DNA from 2 places in the Paenibacillus sp. SEL3 genome. Region 1 is predicted to be linked to the other one. Evidence: predicted binding sites of a transcription regulator. Region 1 holds the regulator's gene; the other holds the start of a gene.
The links. Region 1 encodes NrdR, which represses ribonucleotide reductase genes. Its sites were predicted from a motif close to AACACNATATATNGTGTT; they were not measured.

Region 1 (7,407 bases):
GGGACCCTCTCCAAGACAGCGGACGAAGCAGGCTTCAATGTGCTGGTCGTGACCGGGGACAAGGATATGCTTCAATTGGCTTCAGACCATGTCACAGTCGGCTTGACTCGCAAAGGGGTTACTGAAGTGGAGACGTATGGACCTGAGCAAATTCAGGAACGATATGGGCTGAAGCCGCTGCAAATTATTGATCTTAAGGGCCTGATGGGCGATACGTCGGACAATATTCCTGGTATTCCCGGCGTGGGTGAAAAAACAGCGCTCAAGCTGCTGCATCAATACGGTTCAGTCGAAGAAGTGCTGGCGCACACGAATGAGCTGAAGGGCAAAATGAAAGAACGCGTTGAGACACATGCTGACGATGCGCGAATGAGCAAAGATTTGGCGACCATTTATCGGGACGTAACGTTGGACAAGCAGCTGGAAGATGTGGCCTTCGGCGGGCTGCAAGCAGAAACAGCCGGGCCAGCTCTGGCGAAGCTGGAGTTCAAGTCCTTGCTGGAACGTTTATCTTTTTCAGGTGAGGTTGGCAGTACTGGGGTAGACGTAGAGGAAGCCGCGGCTGACGTAACAGTGCTGGATGAGCAGCGGATTAGCGAATTGGTAGAAGTGTTGGATCATGTGGATGTGCTGCATGTTGAGACGCATGGCGATAATCCGCATCATGCTGACATCGTAGGTCTGATATTTGCCGCAACGGGACAGCAGTTTTTTATGACACTGGATGTACTGCAAAGCGATACAGCTACACCTATTCGCGAATGGCTTGCTGACCCTGAACGCAAAAAACGCGGTCATGATCTGCATCGTACGGATTTGGCTTTACACTGGCATGGAATTGAGTTTGCAGGTGCCGAGTTTGATGTGCAATTGGCAGGATACTTGCTGGACCCAACTGATGCAAACCAGACATTGAGCGGATTGGCAGCCAAATATGGCTTGTCTTCGATCCGTCCTGACGAAGAAGTGTTCGGCAAAGGAGCTAAATATAAAGTTCCTGACGTGGATGTACTGTCTGATCATGTGGCGCGTAAGGCAGCGGTGATTGAAGCTTTGGTGCCTGTGCAGCAGGCTGAGTTGGAGAAAACGGAAATGCACAAGCTGTTTCATGAGCTGGAGATGCCGTTGTCCCGCATTTTGGCGGATATGGAGAAGCAGGGCATTTTGGTGAACGTAGAAGAACTGCGTGCTTTGGGTAAAGAATTTGAAGCCCAGATCGCAACGTTGGTGAACGAGATCTACAGCATTGCCGGAGTAGAGTTCAATCTGAATTCGCCTAAGCAGTTGGGTGAGATTTTGTTTGATAAACTGGGTTTACCTGTCATTAAAAAGACGAAAACGGGGTACTCGACCGATGCGGAGGTACTGGAAAAGCTGGCCCCCTATCATGATATTGTACAAAACATTTTGCAGTACCGTACCATTGCCAAACTCCAATCGACGTATGTTGAAGGATTGCTTAAAGAAATTTCGGAGAAAACGGGTAAGGTGCATACGTATTTCCGGCAGACGGTTGCAGCAACTGGACGCTTGAGTAGTCAATTTCCGAATTTGCAAAACATTCCGATTCGTCTTGAAGAAGGTCGCAAAATCCGCAAAGTATTTGTTCCGTCCGAACCGGGCTGGTCTATTTTGGCGGCAGACTACTCACAGATTGAGCTGCGGGTGCTGGCTGATATTTCGGATGATGAACGTTTGAAGGAAGCCTTTGTCCACGATATGGACATTCACACCAAGACCGCATCCGATGTGTTCGGTGTAGCAGCGGAAGATGTGGACTCCAATATGCGGCGTTCTGCGAAGGCAGTCAACTTTGGGATTGTCTACGGGATCAGTGATTATGGTCTGTCACAAAATTTGAATATTACGCGGAAGGAAGCGGCTCGCTTTATCGACCAGTATTTTGATGTGTTCCAAGGCGTTCGCCGTTACATGGATGATATTGTGAAGGATGCGAAGCGGGACGGCTACGTAAAAACGCTGTTGGAACGCAGACGCTATTTGCCGGAGATTAACGCCAGCAATTTCAACCTGCGTTCATTCGCCGAGCGTACAGCGATGAATACGCCGATTCAAGGCACCGCAGCCGATATTATCAAGTTGGCGATGGTACAGATGGATAAAGCGCTACGTGAACGTAATCTTCGTAGCAGAATGCTGCTCCAAGTACATGATGAGCTTGTATTCGAGGTTCCGCCTGAGGAAATGGAAACGATGAAAGAGCTTGTCCCGGCTACCATGGAAGCTGCATTAAAGCTGGCTGTGCCGCTCAAAGCCGAAGTAAGCTATGGCAGCAATTGGTATGAGGCCAAATAAGATATTTCAATGAGTAGATAGTCCCAATTTGACGCTGCTTCCGTTATAATATAGGGTGAGGTGAAGACATCATGCCGGAATTACCGGAAGTAGAAACCATTAAACGAACGCTAAACGAGCTTATCGTTGATAAACATATAGATCATGTCACTGTGAATCTGCCGCGGATCATTCAACGGCCCGATGATATCCACGCTTTTGCCATGGAATTGGCTGATCACCGGATTACAGGGGTGGAGAGACGCGGAAAGTTTCTGCGGATTTTGCTGGACGGGCTGGTGCTGGTCTCCCATCTTCGAATGGAAGGACGATATGGATTATATTCACAACATGATCCTGTGGAAAAGCATACCCATGTCATCTTTCATTTTAAAGATGGTACGGAGTTGCGTTATCAGGATGTGCGCCAGTTTGGCACGATGCACTTATTTCCAGCAGGACAGGATTTGCTGGAAAAGCCGCTGAACAAACTTGGTCTGGAACCGATGGACGAGGCCTTTACACCAGAAATGCTGCGTGCCGCTGTTGGAACTCGTTCGACTTCGATCAAGGCAGCGCTGTTAAACCAGTCATATGTGGTGGGCATCGGGAATATCTATGTAGATGAATCGTTGTTTAAGGCGGGGATTCATCCAGCACAGCCAGCCAAAAGCCTAACGGATAGCCAATTTCATGTCTTGCATGAAGCTATTGTCTCCACGCTAGGTGCGTCCATTCAGGTTGGAGGCTCGTCCATTAAATCATTCGTGAATGGACAGGGCGAAGCGGGCGACTTCCAGCATCAATTGCAAATCTATGGACGTAACGCGAAGCCTTGCATCAACTGTGGTACATTGATCGAAAAATCTGTCGTAGCCGGACGGGGCACACATCATTGTCCGGTCTGCCAGCCTCTGCGCTAAACAAGCACAGTCACCCCAAGCCCATCCCTCTCATATATTGTTCCAAGTACCAATACTGCGGAGGGTTTCGGTTGTTATAAGGCCCTGCCTTCGCAATGGGAGGGAATTGGAGTGGCTAATCATTGGGGAGCCCTGCTGTTACTGGCATTTGCGCTAAGTTTGGACAGTTTCGGAGTCGGTGTTACATATGGTCTGCGCAAAATGAAAATTCCACTGTTGTCGATTGCTATCATCTCCGTATGTTCAGGTTTGGTGATCGGCATATCCATGCAATTGGGCGCATTACTATCTCGTGCCCTGTCTCCTGTATATACTACCGTTTTCGGTGCTGTCATCCTGATCTGTATCGGCTGTTACTCTTTGATTCAAGCTCTGCACCGCAAAGAGGATTTGCCAGAGGATTCAGTGGAGCCCTCTCGGGGTTTGCTTCTTACAAAACAGACTGATCCAGCGAGCAGATCTGTTCTTGGGGAGAAGAAGGGTGTAGAGAATGCTGATACCGAGTCTTTCCCTAGCTCAAGAAAAGATCTGTCGGCAGAAGCTTCTGTGGAGCAGCAGGAACGAACAGTATTTTCTCTGGAGCTTCGCAAATGGGGGCTTGTTATTCGGATTCTTCGAAGCCCGTCTGCTGCGGATATGGACCGTTCCGGCAGTATATCTGCTACCGAAGCGGTTTGGCTGGGTATTGCATTATCGGTCGATGCGTTCGGAGCGGGACTCGGGGCAGCTATGCTTGGTTTTCAGCCACTGTCTACTGCGCTGGCTATTACGTTATTCAGTGGAACATTTTTGATTGCAGGGATGAAGGCAGGCTTTTTTCTATCAGCATTTCGATTTATGAAGGCGCTGGGTGTATTGCCGGCATTATTACTGATTATGATGGGCATATTGAAGCTGTTATGAGGTGAAAGAGCATGAATATCGGATTAACCGGAGGTATTGCTACCGGAAAAAGCACCGTGTCGGCTCTTTTGGTCGCCAAAGGTGCGCTGCTGATCGACGCAGATGCCATTGCCCGGGAAGTGATGCTTCCGGGGCATCCGGTGTTGGCGGCGGTCATTCAGCATTTTGGACAAGCTATAGTGAACAGTGACGGAACTCTGCTTCGCAAAAAACTGGGGGAGATTGTATTCGGAGACCCTGCCCAGCGGCAGGCACTTAACGATATTACACATCCTGCTATTCGTGAGGAAATGCGTATGCGCATGGAAGCATTTGAACGGGAACAGCCGGACAAGCTTGTTTTGGCAGATATTCCGTTACTGTACGAGTCGGGGCTTGAGAGCTTGTACGAGGAAATTATGGTTGTGTACGTACCACGTGATATTCAGCTCCAGCGTCTGGTGCTCAGAGACGGTCTGACGGAGGAGCAAGCTGGACTTCGGCTGTCCGCACAAATGGATATTGAGCAAAAGAAAAGCTTGGCCGATATCGTTATTGATAATAGTGGAACACAGACTGAGACGAAGCGACAAATTGATCAATTTTGGCAGCGGAAGGGACTTGCATGAATATTTTGCGAAAGAAAAGAGTCCTGCTCATTTTGTTTGTCGGGTTTGTCCTGATTCTATTCCTTAATTCAAATTGGATGTCCTGGTTCTATCCAATTCAATATAAGGATGAGATTCGGCAGTATTCACAGACGTATGAAGTAGACCCATTTTTGGTGGCGTCTATTATCCGTGTAGAAACCAATTTTAAAACCAGTAAGCAGTCACATAAGGGGGCGCTAGGGCTGATGCAGATTATGCCGAATACGGCAAATTGGATTATGGACAGCGCCCAGATTCAAAAGGTTCCGCTGGACAGTGTCAAGCACGAGCCTGGCACCAATATTGAGCTGGGAACCTGGTATTTGCATAACCTATCCATAAAGTTTCAGGATAATCCTGTAGCAATCGTAGCTGCTTACAATGCAGGGCCGGGTAAAGTTCAAGAGTGGCTGGATAAGGGAGTGTGGGATGGAAAAGAAGAGTCCATCAAGCAAATCCCTTTTGGTGAAACACGACATTATGTACAGCGGGTCATTTATTACTACAGGCAATACACGAAAATTTATAATGATTTTTAAATCCAAGTTAATGACATGATGAGCTTTTCGCTTTAAAATGAAAAAAGCGTTGGACAGGCTGTTTTTACCAGCCCATCCAGACACTTTTTCTTGTTATTTTTGCATTATTACCGCGATTATTGGTATTGACCTGCCAATTGTTGTTCGGCGATCGTTACGAGGCGTTTTGTGATGTAGCCCCCGATCGAACCGTTCTCATAGGAAGTCATATTACCTTGGTATCCATCTTGAGGAATGCTGATACCCAACTCTTGAGCGATTTCAAATTTCATTTGCTCCAGAGCGCCGGAGGATCTGCTGACTACCAGATTGTTGGAGTTGCCATTGTTTCCTTGTGCCATTGTTGTTCACCTCCTCGCGATATGGTAAACATATTATGATCTGTTTTGACAAAATTATTACTAAAAGTCTTCGGGAATTTATTGGAAAAAGAAAGTGGTGAGATTATGAAATGTCCGTATTGTGCCTACAATGGCACGAAAGTGCTGGATTCGCGACCTGCGAATGATAACAAGTCCATCCGTCGCCGCCGTGAATGTGAGCAGTGTGCCAGGCGTTTTACCACCTTTGAAATGGTGGAGGAAACCCCTCTCATGGTCATCAAAAAAGACGGCAGCCGTGAAGAGTTTAGTCGTGATAAAATGCTGCGCGGTCTCATTCGAGCCTGCGAGAAGCGTCCAGTATCCGTCGAGCAACTGGATATGATCGTATCCCAGGTGGAGAACGCTATCCGCAACACAGCAGCCACAGAAGTGGATAGCCAGCAGATTGGTGAGCTGGTCATGGAACAGCTTTACCCAGTGGATGAAGTCGCCTACGTACGTTTTGCGTCCGTCTATCGTCAGTTTAAAGACATCAATATGTTTATGAAGGAACTGAAAACACTGTTATCTAAAGATACAGCCAGCGACTGATCGCTGACTGTATCTTTTCTGGGCCATGAAGGGAGAAAATTATATTTTTTTATAAAAGTATTGACACAGGGTTAAATATTTTATATGATATAGAAGTCGCTTGAAACGTTGATAAAACTTGCTTATGATGGGGCCTTAGCTCAGCTGGGAGAGCGCATCGCTGGCAGCGATGAGGTCAGGGGTTCGATCCCCCTAGGCTCCACCAAAATTTTATTATGGACTCTTAGCTCAGTTGGTAGAGCAGTTGACTCTTAATCAATTGGTCCAGGGTTCGAGTCCCTGAGAGTCCATCCTTTTAGAAAAACGGCAGAGATGCCGTTTTTTTGTTGTTTATAGATCTATTCCCAGTCTAACCGAGAACAGTTATGAGTTGAATGAGCGCGTAACTGAATGCACAGAAAACAGATCCTACAGGGAAATAGACGTCTTTTTTGAATTGCAACCCATTATTCACGAGTGCAAGGACTAGTTATTTGCAGACATGGGCTGCCCATTGACGAACTCTCAGAACAATGCGGACTGTCTGTAGACCGCATTAAGAAAATCGTATACTCAAAAAAAATGTACCCTTTTATCTTTCGATGGATTTTTTATCAGCATATTCAAAAGAAGTGTGGAAAAAACATCATTGTTTAACGCTCACTGACATAATTGGCAAGGATTTCGAGATACTCGTCATTCACCAATTTTCTTGGGGCGAATACGGCTGTTAAAAAAGTTAGATATTTTGAACGCGCGATTTTTTCATCCATCATGGAGTGGTCGGCTTCAGGTAAATGAATCACGGACAGCAGTTCTGGAGGTATTTTCTGGCGATAGACTCGCTCGGTATCCTTTGCATCGACATTAATATCTTTTCCAGCCAGAACCAAGAGTACAGGAGTATGGAAGTGACTTAATTCTTCGGTGGAATCAGACAGAAAATTTTTGCGTATAAAGCTCCATCTTTCTTTGGAAATCATATCGTCAGGATCGGCTATGCTTAGATATTCTTCATAAGAAGCCTGTCTTTTCAGTAACTGTAGAATCTCTTGATCGTAGTTCAATGTCTTTTGAATTTCTTGCGGAGTAACTCCTTCTCGCTCCAGTTCTTTTCTGGTATTAAATTGTCCTTGGGAAATCCAGTTCACGGCAGGCGATACAAGGATGCTGAATGCAATATCATGCTCCTCTTTAACGATCTTCGGAATGACCCATCCTGCTT
Region 2 (7,407 bases), 160 kb from region 1:
CTTAGTCTTCTAAATATACAGGTATGCCTATAAACTGGTACCATCGTAGCATACTTTGTTTTAGATCATCAAACGATGGATTTACACAAATCCACACTTTTCATTAAAATATGTTTGCTTAATAAAAAAACAAACTGCATAACAAACAATTATAAATGGCTTGACGTGAGGTTCTTTATTTCCTACAATTTACTATTGAAAGCACTTACATTGTGTAAATCATACTTATTAAGGGGGATTTGCAAATGTTCATGAACAGGTCGGTACGACAGAGCTCTATTCTACTCCTGTCTTTGCTGCTGCTCGTTACAACGGGCTGTGCGAATGGAACAGACGGTAAGGCAGAAAAGGAAGATCCTAATGACACCAGTCCCATTACATTTACTTTCTTTGGCGGTGATTCCAGCTCTAACTGGAACAACATGAAGGATGCTGTCGGACAGGAAATTATCAAGAAAACGGGCGTTACGCTAAATGCCGAACATGCTGTCAATGGTCGAGGCGAGGAAAAGTTTGCTTTAATGGCAGCGAGCGGAGAGTATCCAGATCTCGTGTACCCTAAATCAGACATTGGCAAGTTAGTCGATGCCGGGGCACTCATTGACTTAACCGACCTCATTGACAAATACGGCCCTAACATTAAGAAAGTGTATGGAGACTATTTTAATCGTATTAAATATAGTAGTGAAGATCCAGCCATCTACACGATCCCGACCAATCTGGGTGTGGATCACATTGCGTTTGATGCACAAGCCGGCTTCGAAATCCAGCACCAGGCACTTAAGAAGCTCGGATACCCTAAAATCCGCACCGTTCAAGATTTTGAAAAAGCACTTAAAGATTATGTCGCCAAATATCCAACCACCAATGGACAGCGAACCATCCCCCTATCACTCGATGCCGAGGACTGGAAAATTCAAATTACAGTGACAAACCCGGCTGTTACTGCTACAGGTGGACCCGACGATGGCGAATATTATATTGATCCTAAAACACACAAAGCCATTCTTCACTACAAGCGCCCAGAAGAACGTGAATATTTCCGTTGGTTGAACCATATGTACAATGAAGGACTGTTGGATAAGGATACTTTTGTGCAAAAAAGTGATCAGTACAAGTCCAAAATTGCCGCAGGCCGTGTCATCGGACTCATTGATCAGGAATGGAACTATCAAGATGCCGAAAATGCGCTCAAAGCAGCAGGTAAGGATGAATTCACTTACGCCCATTTTCCAGTCACTTTAAATGAGAAATACGAGGACCATTCCCTCCAGCCCATCGGCTTCGATACCGCATCCGGGATCGGAATTACAACCTCATGTAAAAATCCGGTGCGAGCTATCAAGTTTCTGGATTTTCTGGCCTCCGACGAAGGACAAATTTTACGTAATTGGGGAATTGAAGGCCAGCATTACAACGTAGAGAATGGCAAACGAGTCATTCCGGCGGATGTGCAACAACGTAAGAACACCGATAACGCTTCTTTTAGCAGAGAGTCAGGTATCGGTTTGTACTGGATATGGGGTCCACATTACGGCGATAGCGTGAAGGACCCTTCGGGCAATTATTACACAACCAATTATCCGGAGATGATTACCGAAAATTATAGTCAAGCCGAGAAAGAGTCCCTTCAGGCATACAAAGCCCATACGTGGAAAGACCTGTTCCCGAACGAAAAAGATTTTCCGGTAAAAGAGTGGGGGGCTGCCTACAACATGCCTGTTCCGACCAATACGAATTACAATGTTATTTATCAAAAGTCGCAGGACATTGTACGCAAACGCATTCCTGAGGCCGTACTCGCCAAGCCAGATCAGTTCGACGCTGTGTATGACCGCATGCTCCAAGAGCTGGATCAGGCGGGTGTGCCAAAGGCTGAAGAAATCTACACTGGCCTAATTCAAAATCGGCTGAAACTGTGGTACGGCGAAAAATAGGGTTTGCCTTTTTAATGAAATATTACAGGGCTGACAGACCATGCTGTTCAGCCCTTCTACATTAACTTTTACATTACATATTCTGTTTGGTTTCTTTTTCTTTCCAAGAATTACTTTTCCCTGATACACGATTGACGTAAAACAATAAAATGATAGGAATCAACGCAATCCCGCCACACATCACCCAAGATATTTGAATAGGTGTTTGATCGGAAGACAAATCCGTAAAATTACGACTGATGGTCCCTGTCACGATTAAACCTATGCACATGCCTAATTGTGAAATCGCAGAATCCAAAGATAGTAGTGTAGAACGATACTCATTAGAGATTCTTTTGTTCAGAAAAATTTGTTTGGCAACCGGGTACATGCCGCGCCCAATTTCATAGATCAAAAAGGTAAGCAGTACAGGATAAAATGTGTTGAATGCACCGGCTAAAATGAGCCATATCCCAATCATGCCGCAGGCATACATGAGTATATGTACATCACTGAATCGTGCGCCTAGCTTTCGAACCAGGTAACTTCCCAAAGTCATACATAGTGAATACCCTGCCTTGATAAACCCCATAATCCAAATCCCTTGTTCAGAAAGGCCAACCAGACGTGGCTGTTGGAATGTATTCCCCGCCGAGTTCGAAAAGCTGATAAATAAGCCTATCATAAACACAATCCAGATAGACTTATTTTCAAAACCGATACGGACACTTTCTCCGATAATCGTTTTAATGCGAGTATTAGACGTCTTTCGATGTGCAACATTCTCCTCATCCATATAAAAGAAACATAGAAAAATGCATACAATAATAGATAAAATGCTAACCGCCCATGGAAGTGAATAGTTAAAAGTTGCGAGAAAGGCCCCCAACAGACCACAAATAAATCCTGAAATGTACTGTATACTGTTAGAGGTTGTAAAAAGAACTTCCATGGGCTTATCACTATTTTCCACAACCCATGATTCCAACGAACCTGATTGTAAACATATAGCCAGACCTCCAAAGACTTGCGCAAACACAAGCACCCCGATATGATCTGTCGAAACGAACAATACACTATAGGCTAGAAAACAACAAAGTCCCAAAATAACAGAGATTTTTCTTCCATACTTGTCTGCAATAGCCCCCGTGGGTATCTCAAACAGAAAAATACTTACAAAGAATACAACCAGTAAGAAGTTCGCACTCTGCAAAGAAAGTCCTTTAGCTAATAAAAAAAGGATGAGCGTAGTCCCCGTGATTTCACTCATAAAAAATTGAAGAAAGCTGACGGAGTAATATAGCTTATGAGGTTGCACTCTCAGGATTCCGTCGCTTGCTGTGCAGCCTCATATTCACTTCGCAAAATCCCCATCTGAATAATGTCATAGTATCGCCCTTCCCTGAATAGCTTTTCCCGCAGCCGCCCTTCCTCCTTGAAGCCGCTGGCCAAATAGCAACGGTGTGCACGTTCATTGAACGCATAGACCTCCAGCTCCAGCCGATGCAGGTTCAGCGTATGAAATGCAAATTTTTGTAACAACCGGATCGCTTCCCGTCCATAACCTTTGCCTAGATCACCGTCACGCCCGATCACAATTCCAAGGGTGGCGTGCCGATTCACCCAGTTGATTTTAAATAAGTCCAGTTGTCCGATATAATCCAGGGTGTCTTTATGCGCAATGACAAAACCTTTGATCTCGGGGTTGCCGTCAATCATCATCTGTACAAAAGATTCACTATTCACCTGTGAATGCGGATAGATAAACACGTCGCTTAAACCACGTGTGATTTCCGGGTCATTGACCCATTTTCGGATATCTGGTATATCCTCTTGACGGTATTCTCTCAATACAACTCGTTTTCCAATGATATGCGGCATCGTAATCTTCCCTCCGATTATGTATTTGTTTAAGCACCTTTATGCTTCCATTACTCTCACAAACTCCAGAAAACGTGTACCTTTATAATGAAGCTCCCCACGATCCCCGATCACAATCATACCAAAGTCCCTATCCTTCACCTCCAGCTCCTTACGCTCACCCCCGTCAAACTCAAAGGTGATATAATAATAGGTCGAAGCTGAAAAATCGCCTGATCCCCCACGCACTCTCGTCCGTTTATCCACAACCTTACATGAACGTTGTACCCGTTCGGCTGCTTGATTGGACAGGCCCGCTCCGATCGTTTTGACAATTCCCATAATCATTACAAAAGCAATGAGTCCAAATACGATAAAAAAGATCGTATTAAACGATTGAACTTCCATAGAATCACTTCCCATTCACTTCATCCTTTCTACAGTAAAATGTAAATTTTCCATTCAATTGCCCATTGACAAATCGTACATCTTCACCCTCAAAAACTCCAATACTTTTTTAACATACTTACGAAAAAAAAGTTCTTTCGCTCTTTTCCGCACCCCGCTTGGACTTCTACCCGATCTGGGTCCTCTGATCCCCTCTAGACCGATTGACAAAACTATATATAGATATAAAATAGAGAATGTACTCTAAATATAGTGTAAAAAACGTATTTATGCCCGATATCTTGAAGATACAGGTATGAAAATACATGTAAATATAGAGTCAAAAATCTTAAATGGCGCAGCCAGCAAGGGATTCCATCTATAATAGATCCCAGGCAATGCCGTTTTCTTTTTTCGTTAAATGTTTAAGGAGGTTGCATACCATGCTGATTGCATATGATTCCAAGACCGGCAATGTAAAAAGATTTATAAACAAGCTCAAGCTTCCAGCGGTTCAGATCGAGGAGCAAATGACTATAGAAGAACCTTACGTACTTATTACATATACAACTGGGTTTGGGCAGATACCTGAGAGGGTATCTTCCTTTTTGAAAAAGAATGCTCAAAACCTTGTTGGTGTAGCTGCAAGCGGCAACCGTAACTGGGGTGAGAAATTTGCCAAAAGTGCGGATTTGATTGCCGATCATTATAATGTCCCCGTGATTAGTAAATTTGAATTATCTGGAACGTTCGGAGATGTAGAGCGTTTTAAACAGGAGGTGAGCCGAGTTGCGGCATATTGAATTGAACAACATGTTGATGAAACGCGATACAGACGGCTTTTTCCAATTGGAAAAAGACCAAGAGGCTGTAGCAGAGTTTATGAAGGAAGTTCAGGAACGGAGTTTGAAGTTTGCTGACACAGCCGCTCAAGTGCTGTATATGATTGAGAATGATTATTACGAAAATTTCTATAACAGCTACACGGCTGACGAAATTAATGATATTTTCCATATCACTCATAGCTATAATTTTAAATTTCCTTCCTATATGGCAGCATCCAAGTTTTATACCGACTATGCAATGAAGAGTAACGACCGTAAAGTCTATCTGGAACATTACCCTGACCGGGTTGCTGCTGTCGCGCTGCATTTAGGACGCGGTAACGCCGATACGGCACGCCTGTTGTCTCGCTCGATGATGGAGCAACGTCTCCAGCCAGCGACACCAACGTTCCTGAATGCAGGCAAAAGCCGCCGTGGGGAATTGGTATCCTGCTTCCTGCTCGAAATGGACGACTCCCTGAACTCGATCAACTATGTGCTGAACACCTGCATGCAGTTGTCCAAAATCGGGGGCGGTGTTGCCGTTAACCTGTCGAAGCTGCGGGCACGCGGCGAAGCGATTAAAGGCGTAGAAGGCGCAGCAAAAGGCATTATGCCTGTGCTGAAGCTGATGGAAGACGGCTTCTCCTACGCAGATCAAATGGGGCAACGCAAAGGCTCTGGGGCAGCCTATTACAACATTTTCGGATGGGACGTGCTGGAGTTCCTGGATAGCAAAAAAATCAATGCTGACGAAAGAGTACGTCTCAAGACACTTTCGATTGGATTACTGGTGCCAAATCGCTTTTACAAGCTGGCTCAAGATAACGAACCGCTGCATGTATTTGCTCCTTACAGTGTGTTCAAAGCCTATGGAACACATCTGGACGACATGGATTTGGATGAAATGTACGACACGCTGCTCGCCGACGATCGGGTGAAGAAAAAAATAGCGATGAGCGCACGTGACATGCTGACGAAAATTGCCATGATTCAGTTGGAGTCTGGTTATCCATATATCATGAACAAAAGTAACGCGAACCAGGCACATGCTCTTAAAAACGTGGGTCAAGTCAAGATGTCGAACTTATGCACGGAAATCTTCCAGTTGCAGGAAACTTCCGAAATTACAGATTACGGACAACAGGATACTATCCGCCGGGACGTGAGCTGTAATCTGGCTTCTCTGAACATTGTAAATGTGATGGAGCATGGCAAAATCCGCGAATCCGTTCACGAGGGTATGATTGCTCTTACTTCGGTCAGCGATATGACCCAAGTAGCTAATGCACCAGGTGTCGCGAAAGCGAACCGTGAAATGCATTCCGTCGGTTTGGGTGTCATGAATCTGCACGGCTACTTTGCCAAGAACAAAATTGCGTATGAAAGCAATGAAGCAAAAGACTTTGTCCGTACCTTCTTCATGACGATGAACTATCATTCCATCGAAAAGAGTATGGAAATCGCGAAAGCGGCTGGACAAAACTTTTATGGATTTGAGGAATCGGATTATGCGACAGGCGTATATTTTGACCGATACCTGAACACAGATTATCGTCCAACAACTGCACGTGTGCAAGAGTTATTCAAGGGCATCTATGTTCCGACTACAGCGGACTGGGACAAATTAAAAGCAGATGTGATGAAAAATGGCCTGTACCACGCCTATCGTATGGCAATTGCGCCGACTGCCAGCATTTCGTACATTCAAAATGCAACATCCAGTGTTATGCCGATTGTTGAGCAGATTGAAACCCGTACCTATGCCAATTCGACGACCTACTATCCAATGCCTTATTTGCAAAAGGATAACGTGTTCTTCTATAAATCTGCTTATCAAATGGACCAATTCAAAGTGCTGGATCTGATTGCAGAAATCCAGCCGCATGTGGACCAAGGAATTTCGACCGTGCTTCATGTGAACAGTGACGTGACTACGCGTCAGTTAGCACGTTGCTATCTGTACGCCGCACACAAAGGACTTAAATCGTTATACTACACACGCACCAAAAAGCTGTCTGTGGAAGAGTGTCTCACCTGCTCCATCTAAAGCATAAATGGTAACAAGCTGTAGTATAAAAATTAGATTTTAAATAGATATGGATGCTTTGCATTAGAAGCTGTATCCAGCGTGTGGTTTAGACCTTTACGGGACTGGACAAGACCCTCGCGGATACAGCTTCCGTATGTCAAGCATACGATGATTCGCCTGCACTATTTCAATGTGTGTTTCCAGGGAATCTCGCAAGCTGAAGGGAGAATGCTAACAATGACAGGTATACAAGCTGTAAACTGGAATCGCTCGGACGATGATTTCACACTGATGTTCTGGAACCAGAACATTATGCAATTTTGGACGGATGACGAAATCCCGTTGTCTGACGATAAAATGTCCTGGGTAACCCTCAGTGATATCGAAA

Region 2: a site for NrdR is predicted at 4,424-4,441, ahead of nrdI (class Ib ribonucleoside-diphosphate reductase assembly flavoprotein NrdI). Genes of this name have one in related genera too.

What each region holds. Positions count from the first base shown of each region.
Region 1 is NZ_CM137725.1:5,028,299-5,035,705, forward strand. Features, by position in the region: gene polA (DNA polymerase I) at 1-2,316, shown strand, start outside; gene mutM (DNA-formamidopyrimidine glycosylase) at 2,388-3,218, shown strand; gene ACYCS5_RS23200 (MntP/YtaF family protein) at 3,330-4,121, shown strand; gene coaE (dephospho-CoA kinase) at 4,133-4,729, shown strand; gene ACYCS5_RS23210 (lytic transglycosylase domain-containing protein) at 4,726-5,289, shown strand; gene ACYCS5_RS23215 (alpha/beta-type small acid-soluble spore protein) at 5,406-5,630, opposite strand; gene nrdR (transcriptional regulator NrdR) at 5,736-6,203, shown strand; tRNA gene ACYCS5_RS23225 (tRNA-Ala) at 6,333-6,408, shown strand; tRNA gene ACYCS5_RS23230 (tRNA-Lys) at 6,421-6,493, shown strand; gene ACYCS5_RS23235 (alpha/beta hydrolase family protein) at 6,836-7,407, opposite strand, start outside.
Region 2 is NZ_CM137725.1:5,191,901-5,199,307, reverse strand. Features, by position in the region: gene ACYCS5_RS24050 (ABC transporter substrate-binding protein) at 246-1,937, shown strand; gene ACYCS5_RS24045 (MFS transporter) at 2,011-3,186, opposite strand; gene ACYCS5_RS24040 (GNAT family N-acetyltransferase) at 3,237-3,797, opposite strand; gene ACYCS5_RS24035 (DUF2500 domain-containing protein) at 3,837-4,184, opposite strand; gene nrdI (class Ib ribonucleoside-diphosphate reductase assembly flavoprotein NrdI) at 4,607-4,966, shown strand; gene nrdE (class 1b ribonucleoside-diphosphate reductase subunit alpha) at 4,953-7,037, shown strand; gene nrdF (class 1b ribonucleoside-diphosphate reductase subunit beta) at 7,257-7,407, shown strand, end outside.